2 regions of the Rhizobium sp. K102 genome follow, and region 1 is predicted to be linked to the other one. Evidence: riboswitches for the same ligand, from Rfam matches in the RefSeq annotation. Region 1 holds a riboswitch; the other holds the start of a gene.

What was found. A riboswitch is a leader RNA that binds a small molecule or an ion and turns the genes downstream of it on or off. The one in region 1 is predicted to bind FMN.
Region 2: another riboswitch for FMN. It lies ahead of MHI61_RS15520 (DMT family transporter); the one in region 1 lies ahead of MHI61_RS09970 (6,7-dimethyl-8-ribityllumazine synthase).

The regions. Positions count from the first base shown of each region.
Region 1 is NZ_CP092436.1:836,563-851,062, reverse strand. Features, by position in the region: gene MHI61_RS10030 (LysR family transcriptional regulator) at 325-1,230, shown strand; gene MHI61_RS10025 (MFS transporter) at 1,193-2,458, opposite strand; gene MHI61_RS10020 (helix-turn-helix domain-containing protein) at 2,455-3,096, opposite strand; gene MHI61_RS10015 (class I SAM-dependent methyltransferase) at 3,256-3,939, shown strand; gene MHI61_RS10010 (ABC transporter ATP-binding protein) at 3,936-4,736, opposite strand; gene MHI61_RS10005 (iron ABC transporter permease) at 4,744-5,736, opposite strand; gene MHI61_RS10000 (iron ABC transporter permease) at 5,778-6,782, opposite strand; gene MHI61_RS09995 (ABC transporter substrate-binding protein) at 6,802-7,767, opposite strand; gene MHI61_RS09990 (adenylate/guanylate cyclase domain-containing protein) at 7,919-9,013, opposite strand; gene MHI61_RS09985 (hypothetical protein) at 9,194-9,418, shown strand; gene MHI61_RS09980 (hypothetical protein) at 9,498-9,818, opposite strand; gene MHI61_RS09975 (SRPBCC family protein) at 10,003-10,449, opposite strand; FMN riboswitch at 10,957-11,101, shown strand; gene MHI61_RS09970 (6,7-dimethyl-8-ribityllumazine synthase) at 11,182-11,616, shown strand; gene MHI61_RS09965 (DUF1194 domain-containing protein) at 11,656-12,432, opposite strand; gene MHI61_RS09960 (LysR family transcriptional regulator) at 12,538-13,440, opposite strand; gene MHI61_RS09955 (SDR family oxidoreductase) at 13,628-14,353, shown strand; gene MHI61_RS09950 (RidA family protein) at 14,347-14,500, shown strand, end outside.
Region 2 is NZ_CP092436.1:1,921,817-1,936,316, reverse strand. Features, by position in the region: gene lon (endopeptidase La) at 1-1,484, shown strand, start outside; gene hupB (DNA-binding protein HupB) at 1,691-1,966, shown strand; FMN riboswitch at 2,090-2,241, shown strand; gene MHI61_RS15520 (DMT family transporter) at 2,333-3,238, shown strand; gene MHI61_RS15515 (esterase-like activity of phytase family protein) at 3,320-5,518, shown strand; gene MHI61_RS15510 (aldo/keto reductase) at 5,945-6,931, opposite strand; gene MHI61_RS15505 (cupin domain-containing protein) at 7,182-7,592, shown strand; gene MHI61_RS15500 (class I SAM-dependent methyltransferase) at 7,589-8,194, opposite strand; gene MHI61_RS15495 (hypothetical protein) at 8,361-8,720, shown strand; gene MHI61_RS15490 (glutathione peroxidase) at 8,857-9,405, shown strand; gene MHI61_RS15485 (hypothetical protein) at 9,447-9,659, opposite strand; tRNA gene MHI61_RS15480 (tRNA-Val) at 9,943-10,018, opposite strand; tRNA gene MHI61_RS15475 (tRNA-Asp) at 10,432-10,508, shown strand; tRNA gene MHI61_RS15470 (tRNA-Asp) at 10,559-10,635, shown strand; gene MHI61_RS15465 (NADH-quinone oxidoreductase subunit A) at 10,883-11,248, shown strand; partial or broken gene MHI61_RS15460 (NADH-quinone oxidoreductase subunit B) at 11,239-11,822, shown strand; gene MHI61_RS15455 (NADH-quinone oxidoreductase subunit C) at 11,841-12,443, shown strand; gene MHI61_RS15450 (four helix bundle protein) at 12,484-12,867, shown strand; gene MHI61_RS15445 (NADH-quinone oxidoreductase subunit D) at 12,931-14,121, shown strand; gene MHI61_RS15440 (hypothetical protein) at 14,121-14,393, shown strand; gene MHI61_RS15435 (NADH-quinone oxidoreductase subunit E) at 14,410-14,500, shown strand, end outside.

The DNA of each region.
Region 1 (14,500 bases):
CTGGGCGCGATGGTTTCCCCAAACAACTGGCGTCACAGCTCGGCGAAACGATAGACGGGCGCGAAGTTTGTGCCGCTTGCCGATCTCCCCCCTTGTGGGGGAGATGCCCGGCAGGGCAGAGGGGGGTGCTACACGGCCCGCCCTCTCTTAACCTGCACCCCACATACCCATCGCGGGCGTGCAGGAGAGCGCATTTGCCATCCCACCGCCGCGTGAACGAAGCCTCGGGACCTTACTGCCGCGCCGGACGTTGATGGTGCGAACCTTGAATCGGCCGCAGCACGACCGAATTAAGGCCGTAGCCCGAACCGCTCGAGTTGCCCCATGCCGCGTACGAACCTCAACGATATCCTGATCTTCATGGCCGTCGTCGATGCCGGAAGCTTCATTGCCGGCGGCCAGGCCATGGGCCTGTCCCGATCGGCAGCGGGAAAGGCTGTCATCCGCCTGGAAGACCGCCTCGGCACGCGCCTGCTCAACCGCACCACGAGAAGGCTGAGCCTGACCGACGAAGGCCGGGTATTCTATCAACATGGTCTAGAAGTCCTCGCTTCGGTCGACGAAGCGGAGGCGAGCGTGGCGGGTCAGAGCGCCGCGCCGCGGGGTGTTCTCAGGCTCACCGTTCCCGATGCCTTCGGGCGACTCGTCGTGCTGCCCATCGTCGAAAAATATCTTCTGGCCTGGCCCGACATCCAGGTCGAAGTGAACTTCACCGATCGCAAGGCCGACATCCTCGAAGAAGGTTTCGATCTGGCGATCCGGATCGGCACGATGCCGTCGGCATCCGACACCCGGCTGGTTTCGCGGGTGATCGCCGCCGACAGGGCGCGGCTCTGCGCCTCGCCATCCTATCTCGCCGACCGTGGCGAACCGCGCGACATTGACGATCTCGCCGCCCATGATTGCCTGATCTTTTCCAGCCGCGATCAACGGCAAGGCTGGCGCTTTCGCGGCGAAGGCGGAGCCTGGGTCAAGGCGCAGGGCCGCAGCCGCCTGAGGCTCGACAGCGACGAGGCCATCCGCGACGCTGCCGTAGCAGGCCTCGGCATAGCTCTGCTACCCGACTTTCTGGTCGCAGACGATCTCGTCGCCGGCCGCCTCCGCCACGTGCTGCCGGAGCTCGAAACCGACGACGCCAAGATCGTCACACTCTATCCCGACAAGCGCCTGCTGGAACCGCGGGTGCGCCGCTTCATCGATTTGATGACCAAGGAGCTCGGGCATCAGTGAGCGCAGCGATCTCCCCGTCAAACCCGTGAAAACTCTTCAGTGCCAGCGGCGCAAGCGTGGTCGCGAGATAGGCAATCCCCATCAGGAATAGTGCAGCGGCAAGGCCGAGCGTGCTGATCAGCGCGCCGCCGAGGAGGCCGCCGAAGGGGATGAGGGCGAAGCAGAGGGCGGTATTCAGTGCGGTGACCCGGCCGGTCAGCGGCTTGGGGATGCGCTCGAATATGACCGCCGACAGGATCGGGTTGAGGAAGCCCGACGCGAAGCCTGCGATGGCGAGCGTCGCAAAGACGAGGCCGATGGGCGCATCCAGCGCGGGAACGAGAAAGCGCGGAAAGCCGGTCAGGAGGAAGGCCACGGTATAGACCGTGAGGCGCGGCATGCGCTCGCCGATCGCCGCGGCAATCGCAGCACCCGCGATCGAGGCGCCGGCGAAGGCGGCAAACATCGCCCCGAGCAGCTCGGGCCCATGCCCGGCATCCCGTGTCCAGACCGGCAGCAGCACGGCATGATAGGCCTGGTCGAAGAGATTGGTGACCGCCACCATGGCGACGATGCTGACGAGCACGGTATCGCCCCGCAGAAAGCGCCAGCCCTCGCGCAGATCCTCGAGATAGGAAGCCCGGTCGGCCGGTCGAGCTTCGGGCGCATGCGCGCGGTGCGTCCCGGGCATGCCCACGGCAACGATCAGCGCGGCGGCGGCGAAAGTGGCGGCATTGACGAGCAGCGCCTGCCCCGGGCCGATCAGCCCGATCAAGGCGCCGGCACCGGCCGCACCCGCCGTCGAAGCCAGCCGCTCGATGGCGCTTGCAACGCCGGTCACCCGTTCAAGCGGCACGCCGGCGAGCATCGCGATATCGGGAACCATTGCCTGCTTGGCCGCATCGGAGGGACCGCGCAGCACGCCCATCGCAAAGACGAGCGGCAGCAGCACCGGCATGCCGAGCAGGCCGAAGAGGTCGAGAAGCGGCACCAGAGCGACAACAAGCACCGAAGCGGTGTCTGAGATGATGGCGATGCGCTTGGCGCCGGCGCGGTCGATCAGCGGTCCGCCGAGCGCCTTGGCCATGACATAGGGCAGTATTTCCATCATCGCCGTCAGGCCGGTCAGCACTGGACTGCCCGTCGTGCTCAGCACCAGCCAGGGAATGGCGATGGTCGAAAGTCGCGTGCCGGAGAGCGAGAATGTCTCGGCGGCGGCGAGCGCCAGGAAGGGCCTGCCCCTCCTCACTGCGTGTCCTCCCCTTCGCGATGCGGAAGGCGTCCCGGATACGGAAAGGCATGGAGCATGACGTAGAATGGAACCATGCCGGGTTCCCGAGACGCCGCCTCCCCGAGCGGTGGGGCCGCCCGCATCGCCTCCAGGATGATGTCACGCAGCCGTTTCGTCAAGGCCTCGGCCTGTGCCGCCGTCATCATGATGATGATGTCGTCGCCGGCCGTCGCCTTGCGCCATTCGGCCGGCAGCTCGGCATATTCCTCCAGCGCCTGCTGCATCTGGCCGACCTGTAGCGAGAGTGCGGCCTGATTGAAGGCGATGTCGAGATCGAGCGCCTCTCCTTTGGCTTCGCTCGGCGGCACCGAGGTCAGCTCGTGGCTGGCGCGCCACCAGCGGTCGCGCCGCGAGGCATGCGGCGCCTCCTCGATGAAGCCGTATTGGGCAAGCCGGCGCAGATGATAGCTCGTCGCACCGCTGTTCAAGCCGAGCCGCGCGGCAAGCTGGGTCGCCGTGGCAGGCCCATCGATCCTGAGCATGCCGAGCATGCGCAGCCGGACAGGATGGGCCAGCGCCTTCAGCGCGGTCGGCTCGGGCACGACCCGGCTGACGATGCGGGTATCTGCGGCAGGTTGGGGGAGCGGATGTTTCATGCCAAAAGTATACAATCGCAAATATATCTTTGCAAAGTTTTCTTTGCAAAATATTCGGCGGCTGTGGAAGGCGCTCGAAAACCGCCTTCCGATCTAGCCAAGCATGACAACGCATCCTAAGACCGTCACCATGATCGGCATGATGCGAGGGGCAAGAGGATGGCTGAGGAAACGCAGAAAAACATCGGCACGTGGTATATCGATCCCGACGCCGAAGACAGGATGGCCGATGGACATGCGCCCATCTGGCGCCACCTGATCGACCTCATCCTCGAGCAGGATCTGACAGCCAAGAGCGTGCTCGATTTCGGCTGCAATCAGGGCGGCCTGCTGCGCCATCTCTATGCGATCCGCCCCTTCCGAAAGGCGCTCGGCATCGATATCGCCGAAACTTCGATCGCCAAGGCCGAGACGCTGAAAGGCAATCTGCCGATCCAGCATCAGGTCGGCGGCAGGCTCGACGGCTGGAGCGAAGAATTCGATCTCGCCCTCAGCCATGAGGTCATTTATCTCGTCCCCGATATCGACGCCCACGCCGCGGACGTCTGGCGGGCGCTGAAATCCGGCGGCGTTTACTATGCCGTGACCGGATGCCATACGGACAACCCGCTCTGGCCGAAATGGCGCGAGCTCGTCGCCAACCGCACCAACACCGTCGTCCAGGACCGGTCAATCACCGATTACGGCCGCGCCTTCGAAAAGGCGGGCTTCGACGTCTCCGCCCGCAAGCTCGCATATGACGGCTTCATTCCCTTCGTCGCCGACGGCTGGACGCCTGATTTCGCCGATGCGCTGAATTACTACACCCAGACGAAAATCGTCTTCAGGCTGGTGAAGCGCTAGTTCGTGTCGGCTCGCTGAAGCCGCATCAGCTCGACATCGAAATGCGGCGGACTGTCGGGCGCGACCTGGACGAAACGGCCCCTGACGCGGAAGATTTCCTGGATCAGCCCGCATTCGGCAAGCTCGCGCGGGGCGCCGTCGAATCGGAGCTCGCCTTTTTCGAGCAGCGAGATGCGGTCGCTGACGGCGACGGCCTGGTTGATGTCGTGGATCGCCATGACGACGGTCACGCCCTTTTCCCGGCTCAGCCGATGCACGAGGTCGAGCACCTCGACCTGATAGCCGATATCGAGGAAGGAGGTCGGCTCGTCGAGCAGCAGGATCTCCGCTTCCTGAGCGAGAGCGGCCGATATCCAGGCCCTTTGCCGCTCGCCGCCGGACAGTTCCCGAAGGCTGCGGTCGGCGAGCCCGGACAGGCCGGTGCTTTCGAGCGCCCATTCGATCGCGTCTTCGTCACGGCTGTCATAGGAGCGGAACAGGCCGACATGCGGATAGCGGCCCTGGCGCACGAGCTGGGCGACGGTCATTTCATCAGGCGCGGTCGGCTGCTGCGGCAGGAAGGCAAGCCTCTTCGCCAGCATGCGGCGCGACATGGAGGCGACGGCAACGCCGCCGAGCGACGCTCGGCCCCCGGCCGGCCGGATCAGCCCGGCCAGCGCATGCAACGCCGTGCTCTTGCCCGAGCCGTTCGGGCCGATCAGCGCCCGGATCTCGCCCTTCTCGAGCGAAAGACTGAAGCCGTTAAGGGCCTTTCGCTGGCCGTACATCACCGAGAGGTCGGAACAGGACAATGGCATTTCGGCCTCACATGGTTTTGCGCAGCAGCGCGAGCAGGAGCGGCACGCCGAAGACGGCCGTGACGACGCCGATCGGGATTTCCTCGGCTTGGCCGAGCAGCCGGCCGATGAGATCGCCGAGCGTGACGATGACGGCGCCGAGCACGATCGTCAGCACCAGCGCCAGCATGAAATTCCGTCCCGCCAAGAAACGGGCAAGATGCGGCACGACGAGACCGATGAAGACGACAGGGCCGACCGCGCCGACCGCACTCGCCGCAAGCGCAGAAGATACGATCAGCACGACCGAGAACTGTCTCTTATAGCCGAGGCCGAAGGAGCGTGCGACGGACGCATCGAACTGCAGCAGCGTCAAGGGCCGGTAGATGACCGGCAGCATGGCGAGCCCGACGATGGTAAACGGCAGCAGGAAGAGCGCGTGATCCCAGCTGCGGGCGTAAAGGCTGCCCGACAGCCATTCCAGAATGATCTCGATGCGGGCCGATCCCCAACCGGCGATGAGGCCGATCGCCACCGCATGCAGCACCGTGCCGACCGCCACGCCGCAGAGCGTGATGCGCAGGGCGCTGAGGCCGAGGCGAAAAGCCAGGAGATAGATGACGCCGCCGGCGAGCAGGCCGCCGGCAAGCCCCGCCGCCGGCAGCCATGCGACCGGCAGTTCGGCAAGCGTGTTCGAGCCCGGCTCGAAGATATAGACGGTGAAGAGCAGGAAGATCGTCACCGACAACGTCGCCCCCTGCGACACGCCCATCAGCGACGGATCGGCCAGCGGATTGCGGGTGATGGTCTGCAGCAGATATCCCGCCAGCGAAAAATGGATGCCGGCCAGAATGCCGGTGGCGATGCGCGCCAGCCGGATATCGAGAATGATCAGCCGCGCTTCCGCCGAGCCGCTGCCGGTCAGAACGGCCGCGACATCGGCCATCGGAATATCGGCAACGCCGAGAAAGATCGCCGCCGCCAGCGACAGGACCGCCAAGATGGCCAGCACAGCGGCCATGCCGAAGCCCGGCGAAGCGGCCGATGTCGATGCCGGGACGCTCATCGTGCCTCACCCGCAAGGCACAGCCGCCCGCGCTGGACGAGATAGATGAAAACAGGCCCGCCAAGCAGCGCGGTGACAATGCCGACCGGCAGCTCACGCGGGATGGCGATGCTGCGCGCCAAAACGTCGGCGACGGTGACGATCAGCGCGCCGAGAGCAGCGCTGAGCCCAATCTCCCATCCCGTGCCGCGCGGCTTGAGCAGCCGGGCGATGTGGGGAGCGGCCAGCCCCACGAAGGCGACCGGCCCGGCGACCGGCGCGACGCCGGCGACCGGAAGGACGGCGAGAACGAGGATGAGCGGCTTCCACAAGCCCAGCTGCAGGCCCATGCCGGCCGCCGCATGATCGCTCAGCATGAACATTGCGATGACGCGCCGCAGCAGCAGCGCGCCGGCGACGCCGGCGATCGTCCAGGGCAGCATGTAGAAGAGATGCGACCAGGTGCGCCCCTGGAAGCCGCCGGCAAGCCAGAAGAGCAGCGATGCCGATTGCGGCCCGGTCAAAAGCAGCACATAGGTGGTGATCGCACTCAGGAAGAGCGAGACGCTGACGCCGCCGAGCGCAAGCTGCAGCGGCCGCCCCTGCCCGCCATGCGACACCCAGAACGTCACCGAGGCTGCCGCAAGCCCGCCGGCAAGGCCGATGAAGGGATAATAGGCCGGCGATATCGAGGGCAGGAAGACGAAACAGCAGACGATCGGCGCGACCGCCCCCGATGTAACGCCGGTGATGCCGGGATCGGCCAGCGGATTGCGCGTCAGCGTCTGCAGCACATAGCCGGAAACGGCAAGCCCCGCGCCGCCGGCAGCAGCCGTCAGGCTGCGCGGCAGCCGCAGTGTCCAGACGAGAATGGATTCGATCTTGCCATCGGGCGCCAGGAGCACGCGGATGGCGGTCTCGGCCGACAGCGTCTTGGCGCCGATCAGCAAGCCGAACATCGCCGCCAAGATGGCGGCGATGACGATGAGCCCTATGGCCAGGAATGATTGCCGGGGGCTCATCGCCGGTCTTGTCCCCGGCTTAGTTCTGCAGTTCGGCCGGGATCAGCTTGGCGGCTTCCGCCTTGACGTCGACGGCCGGGAACGTGTCGGGATAGAGATAGTGCGCGGCCTCGCGCAGCACGATTTCGCGGGCGATCGGGCCATTGGTCTCGACCCACTGATCCCCGACATAGAAGACCCTGTTGTTCTTGACCGCCGACAGCTGCGACCAGATCGGATTGCCTTCATGCGGGCGATCCGGGCCGGAATCGTAGACGAAGATCACCTCCGGGTCCTTCTCCAGCATGGTTTCGAGGCTGAGGTCGATACCGAACTCGCCGCCCTGGGTCTTCGGGCCGGGAACATTGTCGCCGCCGATCGCAGCGACGATCGAGGCCGAGGTATTTTCCGTGTGGAAGGCGAAAGGTGTCGCACCGCCCCACATGATCAGGAAGCGCGGATGCTTGTCCTTCGGCGCCTTGGCGGCGAATTCCGCCAGATGCTTGCGGAAATCGGCGTTCAGCTGCTCGCCGCGCTCGGGCTTGCCGAGCAGCTTGGAAAGGGCGGCGGTTTCGCTGTAGCTCTCTTCGAGCAGCTCCATATTATAGGCGACGTAAGGCGCGATGTTCTGCAGCTGCGCCGCATTGCCGACCGTATAGCGACGGATCGCGATGATCAGATCCGGCTTGGCTTCGGAGAGAAGCTCGAGATTGGGCTTGGCGCGCTGGCCGATCTGCTTCATCCCGGCGGTCAGGCCAAGCAGGAACTCCGGCTCGCGGCCTGCCGTCATATAGGTGCTGGCGACCGGCTTGATGCCGAGTGCAAGCGCGACATCGTCGGCGAAATAGGAAATCGAGGCAACGCGCTTCGGCTGCGCCGGGACTTCGACGGTCACGCCGCGATCATCGACGATCGAGACCTTCTTGTCCTCGGCCTGAGCGACTCCGGCCAACAGCATTGCAGACGTCCCCAGCACGGAGAAAAATTTGCGCATATATCGAGTCATGTTTGCCCCCATTCGATGTGGGCACAGGCTTTAGCCAAAAAAGGGGAGTTTCACAATCATGATTCTTGCTTGAGTTTCACGAAGCGGAGAACGCCACGGCCGGGAATAACCGCCGCATCTGCTGCGCCTTTCGGCAGCATCAGCGCTGAGGTCAATCCCCAGGCAGGGTAAAGACCGCACAAGGATTGGCGATGCCGCGCAAAGCGTGTTCTCCGAGTGGCACGAGCGCCGTTGTCGTGTTCGCCGCCACCGCCCCGGAGATCAGCACGCTGCGGCCGAGCGGCTTGCAGAGCCCCTCGAGCCGGCTGACAAGATTGACGGCAGGGCCGATGGCGGTGAAATCCAGCCGGTCGGCCGCACCGATATTGCCCCACAGGATTTCGCCGAAATGCAGCGCGGCGCCGAAAGGCAGCGGCGCCAGCCCCTGCCCCCGGCGAACCTGTTCGAGATGGGCCATGCCGGCGCGGCTGGCGGCGACGGCCCGCAGCGCCGCCTCGCACGCATCGCGGTCCCCTTGCGCCATATCCGCCGCAGGCGTGACGGGGAAGATCGCCAGCACGCCGTCGCCGATGAATTTCAGCACCTCGCCGCCGAAGGCGTGCACGGCGCCGGCGACGCGGTCGAACCAGGCATCGAGCGTTGCGATCATGGCGTGCGGCTCCGTCACCTCGGAGAGTGCGGTAAAGTCGCGCAGGTCGGCGCAGAGAAGCGCCGCGCGGATCGTTTCTCCGGTGCCGCGGGCAAGTGCCCCGGCCTGGACCCGCGCCGCGCTGCGCCGGCCGAGATAGGCCTCGAGCAGGGCTGACCGCGCTTCCCGCGCCGCGAGTGCCGCAAGCGGTGCTGCGACAAACCGCGCCACCTCGCGCAGACGGTCCGCCTCGGCCGCGCCGAAAGCGTCCACCCCTGCTCCATTGCCGATGCCCGCCCAGCCAAGCACCGGGCTGTCCGGTGACGGGCCGATTTGCTGCTCCCATACCGGCCCGAGCCCGGCCAGCCACTCGCGGCCGGCCTCGACGGGCGGGGCTGCAGCGAAAGCGAGTGCCTCGATAACGGCCCCGGTCTCAGCCCGCCAGAGCCAGGTGCGCCGCGCGATGATCGGATGCGGTACCGAAAGCGTCAGCGCGCCGCCGGCAAGCGGCAGACCATCGGAAAGCAGCCGGCGGCCGAGCTCGGCGAGGAACCGTTCGGGACCGGGCGCGGCAGCGGCCTCGTCAACCAGCCAGGCAAGGGAGGAAGGCAGATCCATGACTCAGGATGACATCGCCCGGAGGCGTCCGCAAGCGGACGGTTCCGCGCCGGCGGCTCTTGCCAAAAACAGTGTCGAAAATCCGTCACTGCGGTGGAAAACGCAAAAATAACACTTTAAACTTGCGCTGCTTTGATTCCACTATAATGTCGGGTCATCATCCGCGATTGAGGGGTTGCGATGGGCACGACATTCTGGCCGAAAGATCCGCTGGACGGAAACGACATGACGTTGCTGACGTCGATCCTGCGGCGTTGGTGCGCGCGCTATGGAATCGAGTTTACGGCGGACGAAAGCCGTCTGAAGGCGAAGGAACTCGTCGAATGGTTTGAGTTCGGCGTCAAGGATCCGGCCGAACTCGAAGAGCTGATCGACGGCAAGCACTGGCTTGTCAGCCGGATCTGACCTGAGCGCAATTGCAGTTTCCAAAAGAAAAGGCCGGGCGAACATCGCGCCGGCCTTCCGTCAGCCTCATGCCGAGGCTTTAGTAGTCGTCCCGCCAGCGGCGTTCGCGATCCCAGCGGCGTTCATGGCGCCAGCGCGGGCCGTCCCAGTCGCGGTGGCGGCGCTCCCAGCCCCAGCGGGGTGGACCACCATAGAAAGCCACCGGCGGCGGGCGTCGCCAGTTGCGGCGGCATTCGCCCCAGCGGGTCAGGTGCCAGCCGCGGCCGCAGGCGTAGTCGACATTCGTGACGTCGCTTGTGACCTTGCTCTCGACATTGATTGTCCCCATCGGCATCGCCTGCGCGGAGCCGATCGAAAGGCTGCCAGCGAGCAAGGCAGCCGCGATAGATAGTGCCTTCATCGAAAACTCCATTTCATCCAGCCGTACCCACTTTAGGGCCGCCAAATTGAACTGGAGATGAACCGGGCATTCATGTTTGCAGGTGAAAAAACCTTGCTTTTTGACGGCCGGTCGGAGCGCCGGCCGGCCGTTTTTCCCGCGGCGCCAAGCGCTTGAGAAGCGCCCCACGCCCGCGAAAAATCGTTCATGTCCTGCCGTAAAAAGGATCCGGCCCCGGATCACGCCCGGCGGCGACCGTGGTGAGTTGCCCCAGATAATGCTCCCAGCCCTCGGCATGGCCGGCGCACTGCTCCTCGCTCGGCAGGCCGCTATGGGTGAGTCGCAGAAGCGTCCCATTCGGCTGCTCGATCAGGTCGATCTCGACCAGGCTGGAGCCTGGCGGCACGACCTCGCTGCCATCCCATCCGAAGCTGTAGGCAAGCCGATGCACCGGCACGACCTCGCGAAACGAGCCTCGCGCAAAGCGGGCGCCGGTGACGTTGACGAGATAGAGCCCGCCCGGTTCCGGCTCGATCTCGGCCTCCGTTCCCATCCATCGCAAAATCTTCTCCGGATCCGTCATCAGCGCAAACACCGCAGCCGGCGGCGCCGCAATATGCGCCTCACGGCGCACGACAAAAGACTCTGGCATGCCTCCCTCCCATGATGGTCACGGCCAGCCCCGCCTCATGCGGGACGGCGCGTCATGCTATTTCGAATTGAGTGTGCTGATGGAAGCATGTAGGCGCAGGCGTGCGCGCAGCAAGGGCTTCGCTTGACGGTGGCGCGTCGCGGCTCCTCGCATTTATCCAGCATCGGCGTCAGCCTCGCCCTTCGATGCCTCTGAGGAGCGCCCCACCTCTCGGCCCTCATTCCTGTGCCTGTCACAGGAATCCAGCCACGGCGCGTCCGCGCCGTGAACAACTCTCTTGAAAGGACTGAGTCACTCGCGCCCAAGGACTTGGGCGCACTGGATGACGAGCACAGGGATGAGTGAAGTCGGAGAGGCGTGCTCACTCCACTTCCAGCCTCATCAGCCTTGCATACCCCAACGTCTTCATGCTGAGACGCGCAGCCCGAAAAGGCGAAGCCTCGAAGCCACCCCGCCCACCAAACCAATTCCCCTATTGCCAGCCCGCCGCCTTGTCCCTATTGTCCGCGCCGTTCTCAGGGCGGGGTGGAAGTCCCTACCGGCGGTATGCAGTTTCAATTGCGAGCCCGCGAGCGCCTTCTCTAGGGAAGGGTCAGCAGATCAGGTGAGATGCCTGGGCCGACGGTCATAGTCCGGATGAAAGAGAACGTGCGTTCCTGCTGCCCTCGCCGGCAGCCGGTAAACGCTCGTGATCGCCTTGGGTGACGTGTCTGTACGCCAAAGGAGATTACCATGACACCCACCCGTTATGCCTTCGTCAAAGCCGGCTGGCACGCCGATATCGTCGATCGTGCGCTCGAAGGTTTCCAGCAGCTCATTCCAGCTGAGCAGATCGACGTGTTCGACGTTCCCGGCGCATTCGAAATGCCGCTGCTGTCGCGCGATCTTGCGGCGACCGGGCGCTATGGCGCTGTCATCGCCGCCGCCTTCGTCGTCGATGGCGGGATCTACCGTCACGAATTCGTCGCCCAGGCCGTCGTCGATGGCCTGATGCGCGCCGGCATGGATACCGGCGTTCCGGTTCTGTCGGTTTCGCTGACCCCGCACAATTACCAGGAAACCGAGCATCACACGCAGATCTACCGCGCGCACTTCGTCGAGAAGGGCCGCGAGGCGGCCCGCGCCGCCCTCATGATCGGCAAAACGCGCGCCACTCTCGCGGCGTAAACCTCCGCATCGAGGCGGCGGCAACGCCTGCCGCCTCTCTCACCGGTCAAACATATCCCGCCACTGCTTCTCCCCGATCAAGCAGTCCGTTGCCGGCTCCGCGCCGGCGATCGGCTGCACCGTCGCCGGCAGAGACAAGCCGCTGATCTCCATCACCAGCTTGCGGCGCACGGCGACGGCGAAGTCCTCGATCTTGCGGACCGGCAGCACGAAGGCGCCGGGGCCGCCGATGACGCAGTCGGCATAATATTTGTCGAGCCCATCGGGCGCATCGGAAGGCCGCAGCATGAGGGCGAGGCCGTTGATGACCATGCCCGATGCCACCGCCTTGTCGCGGACGGGCGTGACGGGATTGCCGGAATTGTTCGGGCCGTCGCCGGAGACATCGATTACTTCCCGCCTGCCCCGGAAGGGGCTGGCGATGATCATGCTGACGCCCTGGGCAATCGCGGTGGAGATCGAGGTGCGCCGCTGCGTGCCGATCGGCCGGGCGTCGAGCTTGTCGGCAAAGGCGATCGCATCCTGCTCCGTCGCGATCACCTGCCAGTCGATCACCGAACCCTGGACGACATAGCCCGCCCATTCAAAGTAACTGATGGCGATGCGGCCGGTGAGCCCGCCCTTCACCGCATCGATGAATTCCTTGTGTTTCAGCGCCTCGACATAACCGTCGCGCTGGATGCCGATCTCTTCGAAATCCATCGACCGCGAGGTGTCGACGGCAAGCACCAGCGTGACGTCGACCTCGTTTGCCGCAGCCTGTGCCGTCGGCACGACACCGGAAAGACCCATGAGCACCGCAAGTGACGTCAGCATCGGCAGATCCCCGCGCCATTCCCAAGCCGGGCGACTCTAGCACAGCTTGGCCGCCGCCGAACGCGCCGCCGCGCGTTGGGCTTCAATTTTCGGTGATGGCACCCCTCAATGCAACGGCAGCCACAAAGGACTTTTCCATGCCTTCAGCGCGTCGAGGAAGACCTGCAGGCGCAGGGGCAGGAAGCGGCGCGTGGGATAGACGGCGTGCACGAAGATTTCAGGCGACGACCAGTCCGGCAGCAGGCGGATGAGCGCGCCTCTTCGGATCTGCTCGTCGCAATAGGTCGAAGGCAGGAGACCAATGCCGTGGCCATGATAGGTGAAGGCGCTGACCGCATCGAAATCGCGGCTCGATGCCGGCCCCGACACGCGCACGTCGGCCGATTTGCGGCCGCTGACGAGATGCCATTCCGCTTCGCCGTTGCGCCCGTTCAGGAGCACGCACCGATGGTCCTTGAGATCTTCGGGCTTCGTGGGAAGCGCCCTGTCCCTGAGATAGTCGGGCGCGGCGACCAGATAGCGCACGCTCTTGCCGAGCCGCTGCGCGACGATGGTGGAATCCTTGAGTTCGCCGAAGCGGATGCCGAGATCGATATTCTCCGCGACCAGATCGAGGAACAGGTTAGTGACGAAAAGATCGACTTGGATCTCGGGATAGGCCTTTAGGAAATCGGAGATGAATTCGTAGAAGACCTCTTGGCCCAAGATGACCGGCACCGAGATCTTCAGCAGGCCTTCCGGCTTTCTCTGCGTTTCAGTCAGCGCCTGCTCGGCGTCGATGAGATGAGCAAGCGGCTCGCTGCATCTGTCGTAATAGGCCCGGCCCTGCCCGGTGAGGCTGAGCTTGCGGGTCGTGCGCTGGATCAGCGTCACGCCGAGCTGCTCTTCGAGCGACGTCACCTTCCGACTGACGGTCGAAACAGGCATGCCGAGCGAATGGGCGGCGCGGCTGAAGCTGCCATATTGCGCCACCTTCACGAAGACGGCGATGTCGTTGAGATCGGCCATGTCGGCATTTTTGCACTGATGCAAAAGAGAATCCAGATATTTCCATCTAATCGAGCAATGAGGTTTTCGCCATATTCACCTTGCGAAAACAACCAACAACCCGATGGCGGCGCGATCGCGGCGGCCCCATCTCGAGCGACCCACCTTGCCAGGCCCGCGTTGCCCGAACCAGATTATGGAGTTCAACATGACCAAGCAAAGGACTGTCATCGTCACCGGCGCCTCCCAGGGTATCGGAGCAGGGCTCGTCAACGCCTTCGTCGAGCGCGGCTATAACGTTGTTGCCACCTCGCGTCAGGTCAGCGCTTCGGATGCCTTCCAGGCTTCCGACAGGCTGGCGCTGGTCGACGGCGACATCGGCGATCCCGAAACAGCGGCCCGCGTCGCCAAGACCGCAATCGACCGGTTCGGTTCGATCGACGCGCTCGTCAACAATGCCGGCATCTTCTTCACCAAGCCGTTCGTCGATTACACGATGACCGACTTCCGTAAGCTCTCGTCGACCAATCTCGAAGGTTTCCTGCACCTGACGCAGCGGGTCATCAGGCAGATGCTCGCCCAGAAGACGGGCGGCAGCGTCGTCAGCATCACCACGCCGCTGATCGACCATCCGATCGCCGGCATGCCCGCTTCCGTGGCGATGATGACCAAGGGCGGCATCGACGCGATTTCGAAGAACCTTGCGATGGAGTATGCAAGCGAGGGAATCCGCGTCAACACGGTCGCCCCCGGCGTCGTCGACACGCCCCTTCACAAGGACAATCCGAAGGAGTTCCTGAGGACGCTGTCGCCGATGACAGGCATTTCGAATGTCGATGAAATCGTCGACGCGGTGGTCTTCCTCACTGAAGCTCCGCGCGTCACCGGGGAGGTGCTGCACGTCGATGGCGGCGCACATCTGGGCAAATGGTAAACCATGAGAAAGCGCAGGCAGCCGGCGCGGAACGGCGGCTGCAGGAACTCGGCATCACCCTTCCCCCGCCGCCGACACCCTTTGGGGCCTATGTCGAGGCGACGAGAACAGGCAATCTGGTCTTCTTCAGCGGCATGCTGCCGGTTG
Region 2 (14,500 bases), 1.1 Mb from region 1:
AGGCCGATCTCAACAATGCCGAGAAGATACTCGAAGCCGATCACTTCGGTCTCGACAAGGTCAAGGAGCGCATCGTCGAATATCTCGCCGTGCAGGCCCGCGCCACCAAGATCAAGGGTCCGATCCTCTGCCTCGTCGGCCCTCCCGGCGTCGGCAAGACCTCGCTCGCCCAGTCGATCGCCAAGGCGACCGGCCGTGAGTATGTCCGCATGGCGCTCGGCGGCGTTCGCGACGAAGCCGAAATCCGCGGCCACCGCCGCACTTATATCGGCTCGATGCCCGGCAAGGTCATCCAGTCGATGAAGAAGGCGAAGAAGTCCAACCCGCTCTTCCTGCTCGACGAGATCGACAAGCTCGGCCAGGACTATCGTGGCGATCCGTCCTCGGCTCTGCTCGAAGTGCTCGATCCGGCGCAGAACTCGACCTTCATGGATCATTACCTGGAAGTCGAATACGATCTGTCCGACGTGATGTTCATCACCACGGCGAATACGCTGAACATTCCGGCGCCGCTGATGGACCGCATGGAAATCATCCGTATCGCCGGCTACACCGAGGATGAAAAGCGCGAAATCGCCAAGCGGCACCTGCTGCCGAAGGCCATCAAGGAACATGCGTTGCAGCCCGAGGAATTCTCGGTCAGCGACGATGCCCTGATGGCGATCAGCCAGCAGTATACCCGTGAAGCCGGTGTTCGCAGCTTCGAACGCGAATTGATGAAGCTCGCCCGCAAGGCGGTCACCGACATCATCAAGGGCAAGACGAAGTCCGTTCACGTGACGGCCGCCAACATCGCCGATTACCTCGGCGTCCCGCGCTTCCGCCACGGCGAAGCCGAGGGCGAGGATCAGGTCGGCGTCGTCACCGGTCTTGCCTGGACGGAAGTCGGCGGCGAGTTACTGACCATCGAAGGCGTGATGATGCCGGGCAAGGGCCGCATGACGGTCACCGGCAATCTGAAGGACGTCATGAAGGAATCGATCTCGGCAGCGGCCTCCTATGTCCGTTCGCGCGCCGTCGATTTCGGCATCGAACCGCCGATGTTCGAAAAGAACGACATCCACGTGCACGTGCCGGAAGGCGCCACGCCGAAGGATGGCCCCTCGGCCGGTGTTGCCATGGCGACCGCCATCGTCTCGATCATGACCGGCATCCCGGTCAACAAGCATGTGGCCATGACCGGTGAAATCACCCTTCGCGGCCGTGTGCTGCCGATCGGCGGTCTCAAGGAAAAGCTGCTCGCAGCGCTTCGCGGCGGCATCAAGAAGGTGCTGATTCCGGAGGAAAACGCCAAGGACCTGGCGGAGATTCCTGACAACGTGAAGAACAACATGGAGATCATCCCGGTCTCGCGCATGGGCGAGGTGATCAAGCACGCGCTGATCCGCCGGCCCGAGCCGATCGAGTGGGATGGCACGGTGGAAACGCCCGTGATCACATCGGTCGAAGGCCTTGATGAGACGGGCGCAACCATAGCGCATTGAGTGGCGCTTGCCACATTTATGCCCATTTGGCGCAAAAGACGCAAAAAGGCTGGCGGAAACGCCAGCCTTTTTTGTGAAAACGTCATGGAGACGCTTGCTTTTCCTTGATTTGCAGGGCTTCTGGGTTCCCGGCGGGCCTGATGAAACCTATTCTGCGCCTAGCTTACATTTGAGTCGTTTCATACCATTTAGAAAGGGGTGGAAACATGAACAAGAATGAACTCGTGTCCGCAGTGGCCGAAAAGGCAGGACTGACGAAGTCTGACGCGGCTTCCGCTGTCGACGCGGTTTTCGACGTTGTCCAGGCTGAACTCAAGAACAAGGGCGACATCCGCCTCGCAGGGTTCGGCAGCTTCACCGTTTCTCATCGTGCAGCATCGAAGGGCCGCAACCCGTCCACCGGCGCTGAAGTCGACATTCCGGCTCGCAACGTGCCGAAGTTCACGCCCGGCAAGGGCCTGAAGGACGCCGTCAACGGCTGATTAAAGATTATCCGCCAGCCGTAAACGAGACCGGCTGTGCAGGGTTTTTGAGAGGGGTTCGGCTTTGCCGGGCCCCTTTTTGTTCTGGCCGCTTGCCGCATGCGGCACTTTGATTTACCACGGAGCTGTTCTCAGGGCGGGGTGAAACTCCCCACCGGCGGTAAGGGCTGCGGCCCGAGCCCGCGAGCGCTTTCCCAAGCTGTCGCGTGGGAAGGGTCAGCAGATCCGGTGTGATTCCGGAGCCGACGGTATAGTCCGGATGAAAGAGAATGAGCATGGCCGCGTGCGGGCAGGGGACTGCCGGCGTCAGCGTGTCGTCGCCTCATGCGTCCTGATTTATGTTGGTCCCTATTCTGGATAAAAGACATGAATCAGAATTCCCTTGCAGTCTCGCAATCCCGCGCCCTTGCCGGCGCAAGCTTCATGGTGCTGGGAGGCGTGGCCTTTTCGCTCCTCAACGTCGTCACCCAGTGGCTGACCATGAAGCTCGCCTTTCCCCCGGCCTCAGCGGTCTTCTGGCAATATGCCTTCGCCTTCCTTTTCTCCTTGCCCTTCCTGCGCAAATCAGGCCTTTCGGCTATGCGCACCGGCTATCCCCGGCGGCATGTCGTGCGCGTGGTCTTTGCCGCGCTCGGCGGCGCGGCCTGGGTTTCCGGTCTTGCTTCCGTGCCGATCTGGCAGGCGATTGCGCTTGTCATGACCTCGCCCTTCTTCATCATCCTCGGCGCCCGCCTGTTCCTCGGCGAACGCGTCGGTCCCGCCCGCTGGATGGCGACCGCGGCCGGCTTCGCCGGCGCAATGATCACCCTGCAGCCTTGGTCCGACAGCTTCACCTGGGCAACATTGCTGCCGGTGCTCTCGGCGCTGCTCTGGGGCGCCTCGTCGCTGATCACCAAGAGCCTGACCGGCATCGAGAAGCCGGAGACGATCACCCTCTGGCTGCTGGTGCTGCTGACGCCGATCAACGGCGGGCTGGCGCTTGCGGCGGGCCTCGCCGTGCCGACGGGGGCGACGCTAGCTCTCTTCCTTCTGGCGGGCCTCCTGACGGTCGTAGCGCAATATCTGCTGACCCTTGCCTATGCCAGCGCCGACGCTGCCTATGTGCAGCCGTTCGACGGTCTGAAGCTGCCGCTCAACGTGCTCGCCGGCTGGCTGTTCTTCGGTCATGCGCCGGCCGGTTATCTCTGGCTGGGAGCCGGACTCATCCTCGCCGCATCGCTCTTCATCATGCGCAACGAGATGCGCCAGGAAAGGCAAGCGGCCTCCGCGTGAAATGTCGCGGACTGTCATGTCTCTGTCATGGCAGTCCCGCAGAAAGCCCATGTTTCGACTATTCGACACATGGGGGATTTCATGACGATTTCATCGCGCCAGGCAGCTCTTGCTGCCGTGCTTCTCGCATCCGTTGCCTTTCCGGCCGCCGCCGAGCCGGTCTTCAACCGCATCGCCTCTTTCCCGGTCGCCCAGAACCTGCCTGTCGACAAGGACAAGCTGTCGCCGACATCGGCCGAAATTATCACCGCGACCGACGACGGCAATACGCTGATCTACAGCGACAGCCCGCTCGGCGCGATCGGTTTCATCGACATCAGCGATGCCAAGGCGCCGAAATCAGGCGGCGCGCTGATGATGGACGGCGAGCCGACATCGGTCACCTCGAGCGCCGGCAAGGCACTCGTCGCCGTCAACACCTCCGAGAGCAAGGCGAAGCCCTCAGGCCGCCTGGCGATCGTCGACGTGGCGACGAAGAAGATCGAAGCTAGCTGCGATCTCGGCGGCCAGCCGGATTCGATCGCCGTCAACAAAGACAAGACGCTCGGCACTATTGCGATCGAAAACGAGCGCGACGAAGACGTCAATGACGGCAAGATCCCGCAGATGCCGGCCGGCGACCTCGTCGTCTTCCAGGTCAAGAACGGCGCCGTCGATTGCGGCAGCATCAAGCATGTGACGCTGACCGGTCTCGCCGGCGTTGCCCCCGAGGATCCGGAGCCGGAATTCGTCGCCTTCAACGGGCTGAACGAGATTGCCCTGACACTGCAGGAGAACAACGAGATCGTCATCATCGATGCCAATACGGCTGAGGTGAAGACGCATTTCTCCGCCGGCAGCGTCGATCTTACCGGCATCGACACAAAGCGGGACGGCGCCCTGAAATTCACCGGCGAATCCAAGGGCGTACTGCGCGAGCCCGACGCCGTGAAGTGGCTGGACGACAACCGCCTCGTTGTCGCCAATGAAGGCGATTACCAGGGTGGCTCGCGTGGCTTCACCATCTTCGACAAGACGGGCAAGCTTCTCTACGAATCGGGCGCATCCTTCGAACGCGCCGTCGCCCATATCGGCCACTATCCGGAAAGCCGTTCGGGATCGAAGGGCGTCGAGCCGGAAGGCCTCGAAGCTGCCAAGTTCGGCGACGACCAATATTTCTTCCTGCTCGCTGAGCGCGCCTCGGTCGTTGGCGTCTATAAGGATACCGGCGCCGACCCCGAGCTCATCCAGCTGCTGCCGTCCGGCATTTCGCCGGAGGGTGGGGTCGCTATTCCCCAGCGCAATCTCTTTGCCACCGCCAACGAGCTCGACCTCGGCAAGGACGGCGGCACGCGCTCGCATGTGATGATCTACGAGCGCTCGGAAGGCGAGAAAGCCTATCCGAAGATCGTCTCCGCCGACAAGGACGGCAATCCGATCGGCTTCGCAGCCCTTTCGGGTCTCGCCGCCGTTCCCGGCAAGCCGGGCATGCTCTATGCCGTCAGCGACAGCGTTCTCGGCTCGCAACCGACGATCTACACGATCGATGCCAGCAAGAAGCCGGCGGTCATCACCGACGCTCTCGTCGTCAAGCGTGACGGCGCCCCGGCCCAGAAGCTCGACATCGAAGGCATCGCGGTAGCCGCCGACGGCTCTTTCTGGCTGGCCTCGGAAGGCTATAGCGAGCGTCTCGTCCCGCACGCCCTCTACAACGTCAACGCCAAGGGCGACATCAAGGCCGAGATCGCCCTGCCGAAAGAGCTTGCCGCCAACGAAATCCGCTTCGGTTTCGAAGGTGTCACCATGATCGGCACCGGCGACGATGCCACGCTCTGGATGGCGGTCCAGCGCGAGTGGGCTGACGACCAGAAGGGCTTCGTCAAGCTCGTCTCCTACAATCCGAAGAAGAAGGAATGGGGCGCCGTGCGCTATCCGCTCGACAAGACGGAAAGCGGCTGGGTCGGCCTGTCGGAAATTTCGGCTCAGGGCGACAGCGTCTACATCATCGAGCGCGACAACCTCGTCGGCGATGCCGCCAAGCTGAAGAAGCTCTACAAGGTGGCGATCTCGGAGCTGAAGCCCGCCAAGCTCGGCGGCGAACTGCCCGCCGTCAAGAAGACCGAAGCCCACGACTTCCTCGGCGAACTCAAGACCGCGACCAACGGCTACGTGCTCGACAAGCTCGAAGGCTTCACCTTCGATGCATCGGGCAAGCCCTATGCCGTCACCGACAATGACGGCGTCAGCGACTCCTCCGGCGAGACGCTGTTCTTCCCGGTTGAACTCAGCGCCACGAACTGAGGCGTCGTAGAAGGATACAGGGAGAGGCCGGGCGAAAGCCCGGCCTCTCTTTTTTGATCCAAAGGATCCATGGGGTGTCCGCATTCGCAGCGGGAAGGCGAGGGCATTCGACCGAAGAATATTTTGCAAAGCAGAGGGCTTCGGCATGGATGCTCGGGTCGAGCCCGAGCATGACGGAGTTTGGGGCGACGCGACGGGGAGGGGACGAGATGCTGGAGCAATTCCAATAACTTGCGGGTGCGGTGACGTTGGAGTTTGGCATGGACGCTTCCCCACACTCCGTCATCCTCGGCCTTGAGCCGAGGATCCATGCTGCGGCCTCTCACGCGTGCGGCTGCATGCTCGGCTCAAGGCCGCGCATGAAGGAGGAGAGGCGTGAGGACAAGGGCGGCTCACCGATGCTTCCCGCAGCCCCCAGCTCCAACCCTACCAGCGCTGATGCACATGCGGCGCGATCAGCCGCGCGTAGATCTCGCGTGTCGCCGCCATGACATCGGCCGCAAGCGGCGCGAGATCGGCGGCCGCGGCATTGGCCTTGGCCTGTTCGCCATTGCGGGCGCCGGGGATGACCACGGTGACGGCGTCGCTCATCAGGATCCAACGCAGCGCAAAGGCGGCCATCGTCGCGCCGGCGGGCACCAGTTGGCGCACCTCTTCCACCGCCCGCAGGCCGACCTCGAACGGCACGCCGGCAAAGGTCTCGCCGACATCGAAGGCTTCGCCATGGCGGTTGAAATTGCGGTGGTCGTCGCTGGCAAAATGCGTCTCGCGGGTGATCTTGCCGGAGAGCAGGCCGCTTGCCAGCGGCACACGGGCGATGATCGCCACGTTCTTGCGGCGTGCCTCGGCAAAGAACAGGTGGTCGGGCCGCTGGCGGAAGATGTTGTAGATGATCTGGATGCTGACGACGCCGGGATATTCGATCGCCTTCAGCCCGTCCTCGACCTTTTCGACGCTGACGCCGTAACCCTTGATCTTGCCGGCCGTCTGCAATGCGTCGAGACCGTCGAAGACCTCGGGCTGGTAAAGCACCTCGCGCGGCGGGCAGTGCAGCTGCACGAGGTCGAGGCTGTCGACGGCAAGGTTTTTCAGGCTGCGGTCGATGAAGCCTTCGAGATTGACCTTGCTGTAGCCTTCGGCGACATGCGGATTGAGGCGACGGCCCTCCTTGGTGGCGACCATCGGGCGCTCGCCGCCACGCGTCTTCAGCACGTCGGCGATGATTTTTTCTGAGCGGCCGTCCCCATAGACGTCAGCCGTATCGATAAAGGTCATGCCGGCATCGAGCGCGGCATTCAGCGCCACGCGCCCGTCCGCCTCGCTGATATCGCCCCATGATCCGCCGATCTGCCAGGCGCCGAAGCCGACATTGGTGACGGTGAAGGGCATGCGGCCGAAAGCATGGTGTTTCATGAAAAATTCTCCCAATGCATGTTGCCCGGAAGTGCACAGCGGTTCCGGGATAACGACATGCATAAAAACAAAGAACTAAAGCGCGTTGCGTGGACCAAGTTCAATGCGACGCGCTTTAGGTGATGAAAGATATTGGCCTATCAGCCGGGCGAGGATGCGGCAATTGCCTTTCCGGCCTTGATTGGTCGCCTCGATGAAATATCGTCGGGTTACAAGGCTTCAACCGCAATGGAATAGAAAAGGAACGATCATGGAGATCAAACCCGCCGGCTCTCGCCCCTCGATGAAACCGCCGGCTGACTATTTCACCGGCGCCGTTCGCCAGGATCCGCTGATCGAGCCGCCGGCGCCGGCCCGGGTGCGCGCAACCTCCGTCACCTTCGAACCCGGCGCCCGCACGGCCTGGCACACGCATCCGCTCGGTCAGACGCTGATCGTCACCTCGGGCAAGGGGCTTGCCCAGAGCTGGGGCGATGACATCCGCGAGATTCGCGCCGGCGACACCGTCTGGTTCGCGCCGGGCGAAAAACATTGGCACGGTGCTGCCCCGGACACGGCGATGACGCACATCGCCATACACGAGGCGCTGGACGGCAAGCATGTCGACTGGATGGAGCATGTCAGCGACGCGCAATATTCCGGCGCGGTGTCGGCCGGTTAGAGCCGCTTCAGGCAGTAGGAAAAATGCGCATGTGATTCGACCGTCAGGAATTCGAATTGCCAGCCATAATCCTTGCAGAACTTGGTGACCGCCTCGACGACGCCGTAGACGATCGGCTTGACGGTATTGCCGGTGCAGAAATCATGCCCGGCAATGCGCCCCGTCCGCTTCACCTTCTTTTCGCAGAGCAGCAGTTCCTGCCAGGTGAGCTCGAAGGAATGGTCGGTATCGATATAAGCCCAGTCGAGAAAATCGTCCTCGAATTCGGCGAGCTTTTCGAGCGACGTGCCCTGCATCAGATGCAGCCGCCCGGCCGCGATCTCGGTCGCGAACTGCGTGTGGATCGAATCGAGGCCGGAGCTGTAGCGGTCCATCGACCAGGGATCGATGAGGTAGAGCTGCGCCGGGCGGTTCTTTTCCAGGATCTCCGCCGTATATTCGCCGAAGGCTGCCCCAACCTCGACGCCGATGCCGCCATTCGGGATCCGGTAGAGCAACTCGCCGCGATCCGGCAGCAGGCGGGCCTTTTCCAAATGGTGGGCGCTGAGCGGGGTGCGCGGCATGCTCGCCCTAAGCGCCTGCCTTTCTTCACGTGTCTTCATCTCTGATCTCGGAATTGCGGGCGGTTGACGGCCCTGATGCGGTCTGCGGGGAACGTAGGAGCAGCGGACCTCGATGACAACCACATGACGGGAATTTGCTTCTTTTGGACAAATCGCTAAGTTTCATTCCGTTGACTGACGAAAAAGCCTCGGGAGGAGCGATTTCATGAGACGCATGTGGCCGGAAGAATTCAACGCCGTCTTCAACGGAGCCGAGGAGGTGATGTTGGAATCGCCCGCCGAGGCCGGCGAGGCGCCGTTCCACCGGAAGGCGCTGAGGGCGCGCATCACCATGGAGGATTACGAGCGGATCTGGCCGCTCGCCGAGATGCGCTTCCGGCTGGGCGAAGGGAATCTGGCCGGCAAGGCCGTCACGCTGATCACTACCAATCCCCACTACCACGCCTGGCACCCGAAGGACGGCGGCAGCGTCGAGTCGGTCTCCGACAGCGGCCGCCATTTCAAGACGGATTATATCGTCGTGCATTTCCTGCTTGACGACGTCAAGGAAACCACTCCCGCCTGACATGTCCAAGCCGGTGCCGGCCGCGATCTCGCACCGGCTCCGCATTCTGTTGACGCCGATGTGATTCCGACGCTGATGACAATCGCGGCGATATCGCTAAGTTTGCGGAAATTTTCTCACCAAACTGGAGGTTCCCGTGACGGCGAACGTGCTGGATATTCCTGTCAAATCAGTGGATGGTCGTGAAACCACGCTCAACGACTACAAGGGCAGGGTGCTCTTGATCGTCAATGTCGCCTCGAAATGCGGGCTCACGCCGCAATATGAGGGGCTCGAAAAGCTCTACGGCGAAAAGCGCGAGCGCGGCTTCGTCATCGCCGCTTTCCCCGCCAACGACTTCAAGGGTCAGGAGCCGGGCACCGACGCCGAGATCCTCGATTTCTGCACCAGCACTTACGACGTCACCTTCCCGATCTTCTCGAAGATCTCGGTGAAGGGCGAGACCCAGCACGCGCTTTACCGGCAACTGACCAAATCCGGCGTGAAGACCACCGGCGACGGCCCGATGCGCGAACGCCTGAAAGCCCACGGCATCGCAGGCGGCGACGAGGACGATATTCTCTGGAACTTCGAAAAATTCCTGATCGGCCGCGACGGCAAAGTCGTCGCCCGCTTCGCGCCTGACGTGACGGCCGATGATTCGCGGCTGATTTCGGCGGTGGACAAGGAACTGGCGAAGGCATGATTACCCTCGGGCTGCCAGGCGCATCCGGGCGCTGAAAGTCTTCAGATCCCAAGCACGGTCACCAGTGGCGGCGTAAAGTCCTTGAAACCCAGTCTCGGCCAGTCGCACCTTGCGTCAAATCGTGTCTTTGGCTGGTGGCGCTGGCAGTTCGGTTTCGTCTTGAATGCATAGCCAGGCAGGCTGACATAGGTGGGGCTTGGCGCGCCAACGGCAATCGCGATGCACAGCGTCAATGCGGAGCAGAGAGTTCTCATGGCACCCCTCCAGGCGTGAGAAACCTTCAAGCGCGGAAACTTTCCGGGCGGCGAATATTCCCACTTTTGCCGCCCCCAGCCATTCGCCTAATAGAAGGTAGTCACCGTGGGTGGGAGTAGTCCGTTTTGGTGGAGCGGTGGCCTTCCGAAGGCGCCAAAGCTGAAGCCGCTAGCGCGCTGTGGATCACCCGGACCAATTGGAATTCCAGATATGATGACGAGCCGGCGGGGGAGCGTCGTTCGCCAACGGCAATATCCGGTTATTTGACATTTTCAGGGAAAATGGTGGGCGATGAGAGACTCGAACTCCCGACATCCTCGGTGTAAACGAGGCGCTCTACCAACTGAGCTAATCGCCCATCGCGAGCGAAGCCGGATCGGCCTGCCGCGTTGGTGGCCGTGATCTATGCGGATCGCAGCAAAACCGCAAGAGTGTTTGTGAAGAATTTTTGATTTTTTTGGCGGCGGTCCCTCTCTACGCAGCGCCGGTCGGGCGCGGCCGGGCTGTGGATAAAGGGGAGGGGAAGGCGGCGGGCATCTCGGCTTCGACCGTGTCGTAGGCTCGATCGGGCGTCCATGCCGCAGCGGCAAACGGAATTGCCAGCTTTTCATTCTCCCCGCATGGTCTTTGCCGAAACAATTCAACGACTGTCATGGTTTTGTCTCCAAACCTGCTTGACACTAAAAGACGAACCCCGTAGTTAGCCGCTCATCGAAACGGGCAGCCGTTTTGGTGAGGGTGCGAAGGCATCCGGATTGCTTGAAATGAAGTGCGGGTGTAGCTCAGTCGGTTAGAGTGCCGGCCTGTCACGCCGGAGGTCGCGGGTTCGAGCCCCGTCACTCGCGCCATTTCAAAAGAGGCGACAATCGCCGCCGTCCGGTTCTTCCGTCCGTCATGCGCGGGTGTAGCTCAGTCGGTTAGAGTGCCGGCCTGTCACGCCGGAGGTCGCGGGTTCGAGCCCCGTCACTCGCGCCATTCTCTTCCGAAAGCCATGCAGTTTCCAGGGGTCAGGCATGCAGCTTGAATCAGCTTCTGCGGATTTGTCGCGACATCGTTGCATCTGCTTGATAATGTCCGCGCGCGACGCGTCGAATTGCCTCTGTAAAAGTCTTGCGCCGGGGCTTCGGCTGCGCTAACCACGGCTTGTTGCAACGCACGTTCGCTTGCCGGGCAATTGCCCAAATGCGCCGCCTGGCGCCTCCGGCAAGCAAGGATGAACATGATGACTGAACTGCTCAGTTCCTATATTCCGATCGCTATCTTCATCGCTATCGCGCTTGTCATCGGCCTGGCGCTGCTCATTGCGCCGTTCGCCGTGGCTTTCAAAGCGCCCGATTCGGAAAAGCTCTCGGCTTACGAATGCGGCTTCAACGCTTTCGACGATGCCCGCATGAAGTTCGACATCCGCTTCTACCTCGTGTCGATCCTCTTCATCATCTTCGACCTCGAAGTCGCCTTCCTCTTCCCCTGGGCCGTTTCCTTCGGCGCCATCGGCTGGTTCGGCTTCTGGTCCATGATGGTCTTCCTCTTGGTGCTGACCATCGGCTTTATCTATGAATGGAAAAAGGGAGCCCTGGAATGGGAGTGACCCCTGTGAGCAATCAGCCGCTCGTTGCCCAGCAGCCGAAGGGGGTCATCGATCCCTCTACCGGCAAGCCGATCGGTAGCAATGACGCCTTCTTCGGCGAGATCAACAACGAGCTCGCCGACAAGGGTTTCCTCGTCACCTCGACCGACGAGCTGATCAATTGGGCCCGCACCGGCTCGCTGATGTGGATGACCTTCGGTCTTGCCTGCTGCGCTGTCGAGATGATGCAGCTGTCGATGCCGCGTTATGACGTCGAGCGCTTCGGATTTGCGCCGCGCGCCTCGCCGCGCCAGTCCGACGTAATGATCGTCGCCGGCACGCTGACCAACAAGATGGCGCCCGCTCTGCGCAAGGTCTACGACCAGATGCCCGAGCCGCGCTATGTCATCTCGATGGGCTCCTGCGCCAATGGCGGCGGCTACTACCACTATTCCTATTCCGTGGTGCGCGGCTGCGACCGTGTCGTGCCGATCGACATCTATGTGCCGGGCTGTCCCCCACGGCAGAGGCGCTGCTCTACGGCGTGCTTCTGCTGCAGAAGAAGATCCGACGCACCGGCACGATCGAACGCTAAGGGTTAAGGACAAGGCATATGAGTGAAGCCCTGACTGAGCTTGCGTCCTATCTTGGCGAAGCGCGCGGCAACCTGATCGCCGCGTCGCAGCTGAAGTATGGCGAGCTGACGCTGACGACGACGGGTGAAAACCTGATCGCGCTTTTGACCTTCCTGCGTGACGACGCCAAATGCGGTTTCGTCAACCTGATCGATATTTGCGGTGTCGACTGGCCGCAGCGCGAGCTGCGTTTCGACGTTGTCTATCATCTGCTGTCGCCGAAGCAAAATCTGCGCGTCCGCATCAAGGTCGCAACCGACGAGGATACGCCGGTGCCCTCGGCCTGCGCCGTCTATCCCGGTGCTGACTGGTTCGAACGCGAAACCTGGGACATGTACGGCGTGCTCTTCACCGGCCATCCGGACCTGCGCCGCATCCTGACCGACTACGGCTTCGAAGGCCACCCGCTGCGCAAGGACTTTCCGACGACAGGTTTCGTCGAAGTCCGTTACGACGATGCTGCAAAGCGCGTCGTCTACGAGCCGGTCGAGCTTAAACAGGAATTCCGCAACTTCGACTTCATGTCGCCTTGGGAAGGCACCGAATACGTGCTGCCGGGCGATGAAAAAGCGAAGCAGTGAGTAGTGATTAGTCGGTAGTGAGTAGTGGGCAGATATTTGGGTGGCGAACGGGAAAATCAGTTCCTATCGTGATTTGAAAGTCTGGCAATTTGCTATCGAACTGTCTGTCGTTTGTTATGAGGTGACGAGAACCTTCCCGCGGGAAGAGATTTACGGATTGACCAGCCAGATTAGACGATCTTCCGCTTCTGTAGCCGCGAATATCGCGGAGGGGTATGGGAGAGAAAATCGGGGCTCGTTTGTCCAATTTCTCAAGATCGCTCAGGGCTCGTTGAAAGAGTTGGAGACGCATTTGATCATCGCCGGACGAATTGGCTTCCTTCAAGCCTCGGCCTTGGACGAATTGCTCGACCGATGCGACGAAATTGGAAAGATGCTGGGATCGCTTATCCGGAGCGTTCAGCACAGGAAAGCTGACGAATAGTGAGTGAATGAAAAACTAACCACTACTCACTATTCACTATTCACTCTAAGCGAGTTGATCGCCATGACCGAACATAACGTCCGCAACTTCAACATCAATTTCGGGCCGCAGCATCCGGCGGCGCACGGCGTTCTTCGTCTTGTCCTGGAGCTTGACGGCGAAATTGTGGAGCGGGTCGATCCGCATATCGGCCTCTTGCACCGCGGCACCGAGAAGCTGATCGAGACCAAGACCTATCTTCAGGCCGTGCCCTATTTCGATCGTCTCGATTACGTCGCGCCGATGAACCAGGAGCATGCCTATGCGTTGGCCGTCGAAAGGCTGCTTGGCATCGAGATCCCGATCCGCGGCCAGCTGATCCGCGTGCTCTATTCGGAAATCGGCCGCATCCTGTCGCATCTCTTGAACGTCACGACGCAGGCCATGGACGTCGGCGCGCTGACGCCGCCGCTTTGGGGCTTCGAAGAGCGCGAAAAGCTGATGGTGTTCTATGAGCGCGCCAGCGGTTCGCGCATGCACGCTGCTTATGTCCGCCCGGGTGGCGTCCATCAGGATCTGCCGGAAAAGCTCGTGCAGGATATCGGCGACTGGTGCGACCCCTTCCTGAAGGCGCTCGACGACATCGACAACCTGCTCACCGGCAACCGCATCTTCAAGCAGCGCAACGTCGATATCGGCGTCGTTTCGCTGGAAGATTGCTGGGCCTGGGGTTTCTCCGGCGTCATGGTCCGCGGTTCGGGCGCTGCCTGGGATCTGCGTCGCGCCCAGCCTTACGAATGCTATTCCGATCTCGAATTCGACATCCCGATCGGCAAGAACGGCGACAATTATGACCGTTACCTGATCCGCATGATCGAGATGCGCGAATCGGTCCGCATCATGAAGCAGTGCGTCAACCGTCTGCTGTCGGATGCCAAGACCGGTCCTTTCTCGTCGATCGACGGCAAGGTCGTGCCGCCGAAGCGCGGCGAGATGAAGCGCTCGATGGAAGCGCTGATCCACCACTTCAAGCTCTATACCGAGGGCTACCATGTGCCGGCCGGCGAAGTGTATGCCGCGGTCGAAGCGCCGAAGGGCGAGTTCGGCGTCTATCTCGTCTCGGACGGCTCCAACAAGCCGTACCGCTGCAAGATCCGCGCGCCCGGCTATGCCCATCTGCAGGCGATGGACTTCATGTGCCGCGGCCACCAGCTTGCCGACATCGCGGCCGTCCTCGGCTCGCTCGACATCGTCTTTGGCGAGGTGGACCGCTGATGCAGCGTCTGCCGCTTGCCGTCGCACTTCTTCTTTCGGCATCCGGGGTTTCGGCTCAGGAGGCCGACACTCTCGGCACGCCGTTAGGCCATAAGGAAGTGACGCCGCCGGCGGCGAAAACGTCCATGGGCGAGCTTTTGTCCAAGGGCTATCAGATCAAGGCTGCCATTCCGAACGGCAGCAAATTCGTCGTATTTATGCAGAAAGACCAGTCGGCCTATGCCTGCGAAATGCAGTCTTTGACCGCTTCGCGGTGTGGAACCCTAAACTGACAAGGCGTGAGGAAGAATGTCCGTTCGTCGATTAGCCGAAGATCAATTTCAGCCTGCCGCATTCGCTTTCAGCGATGAAAATGCGGTCTGGGCGGACAAGACGATCC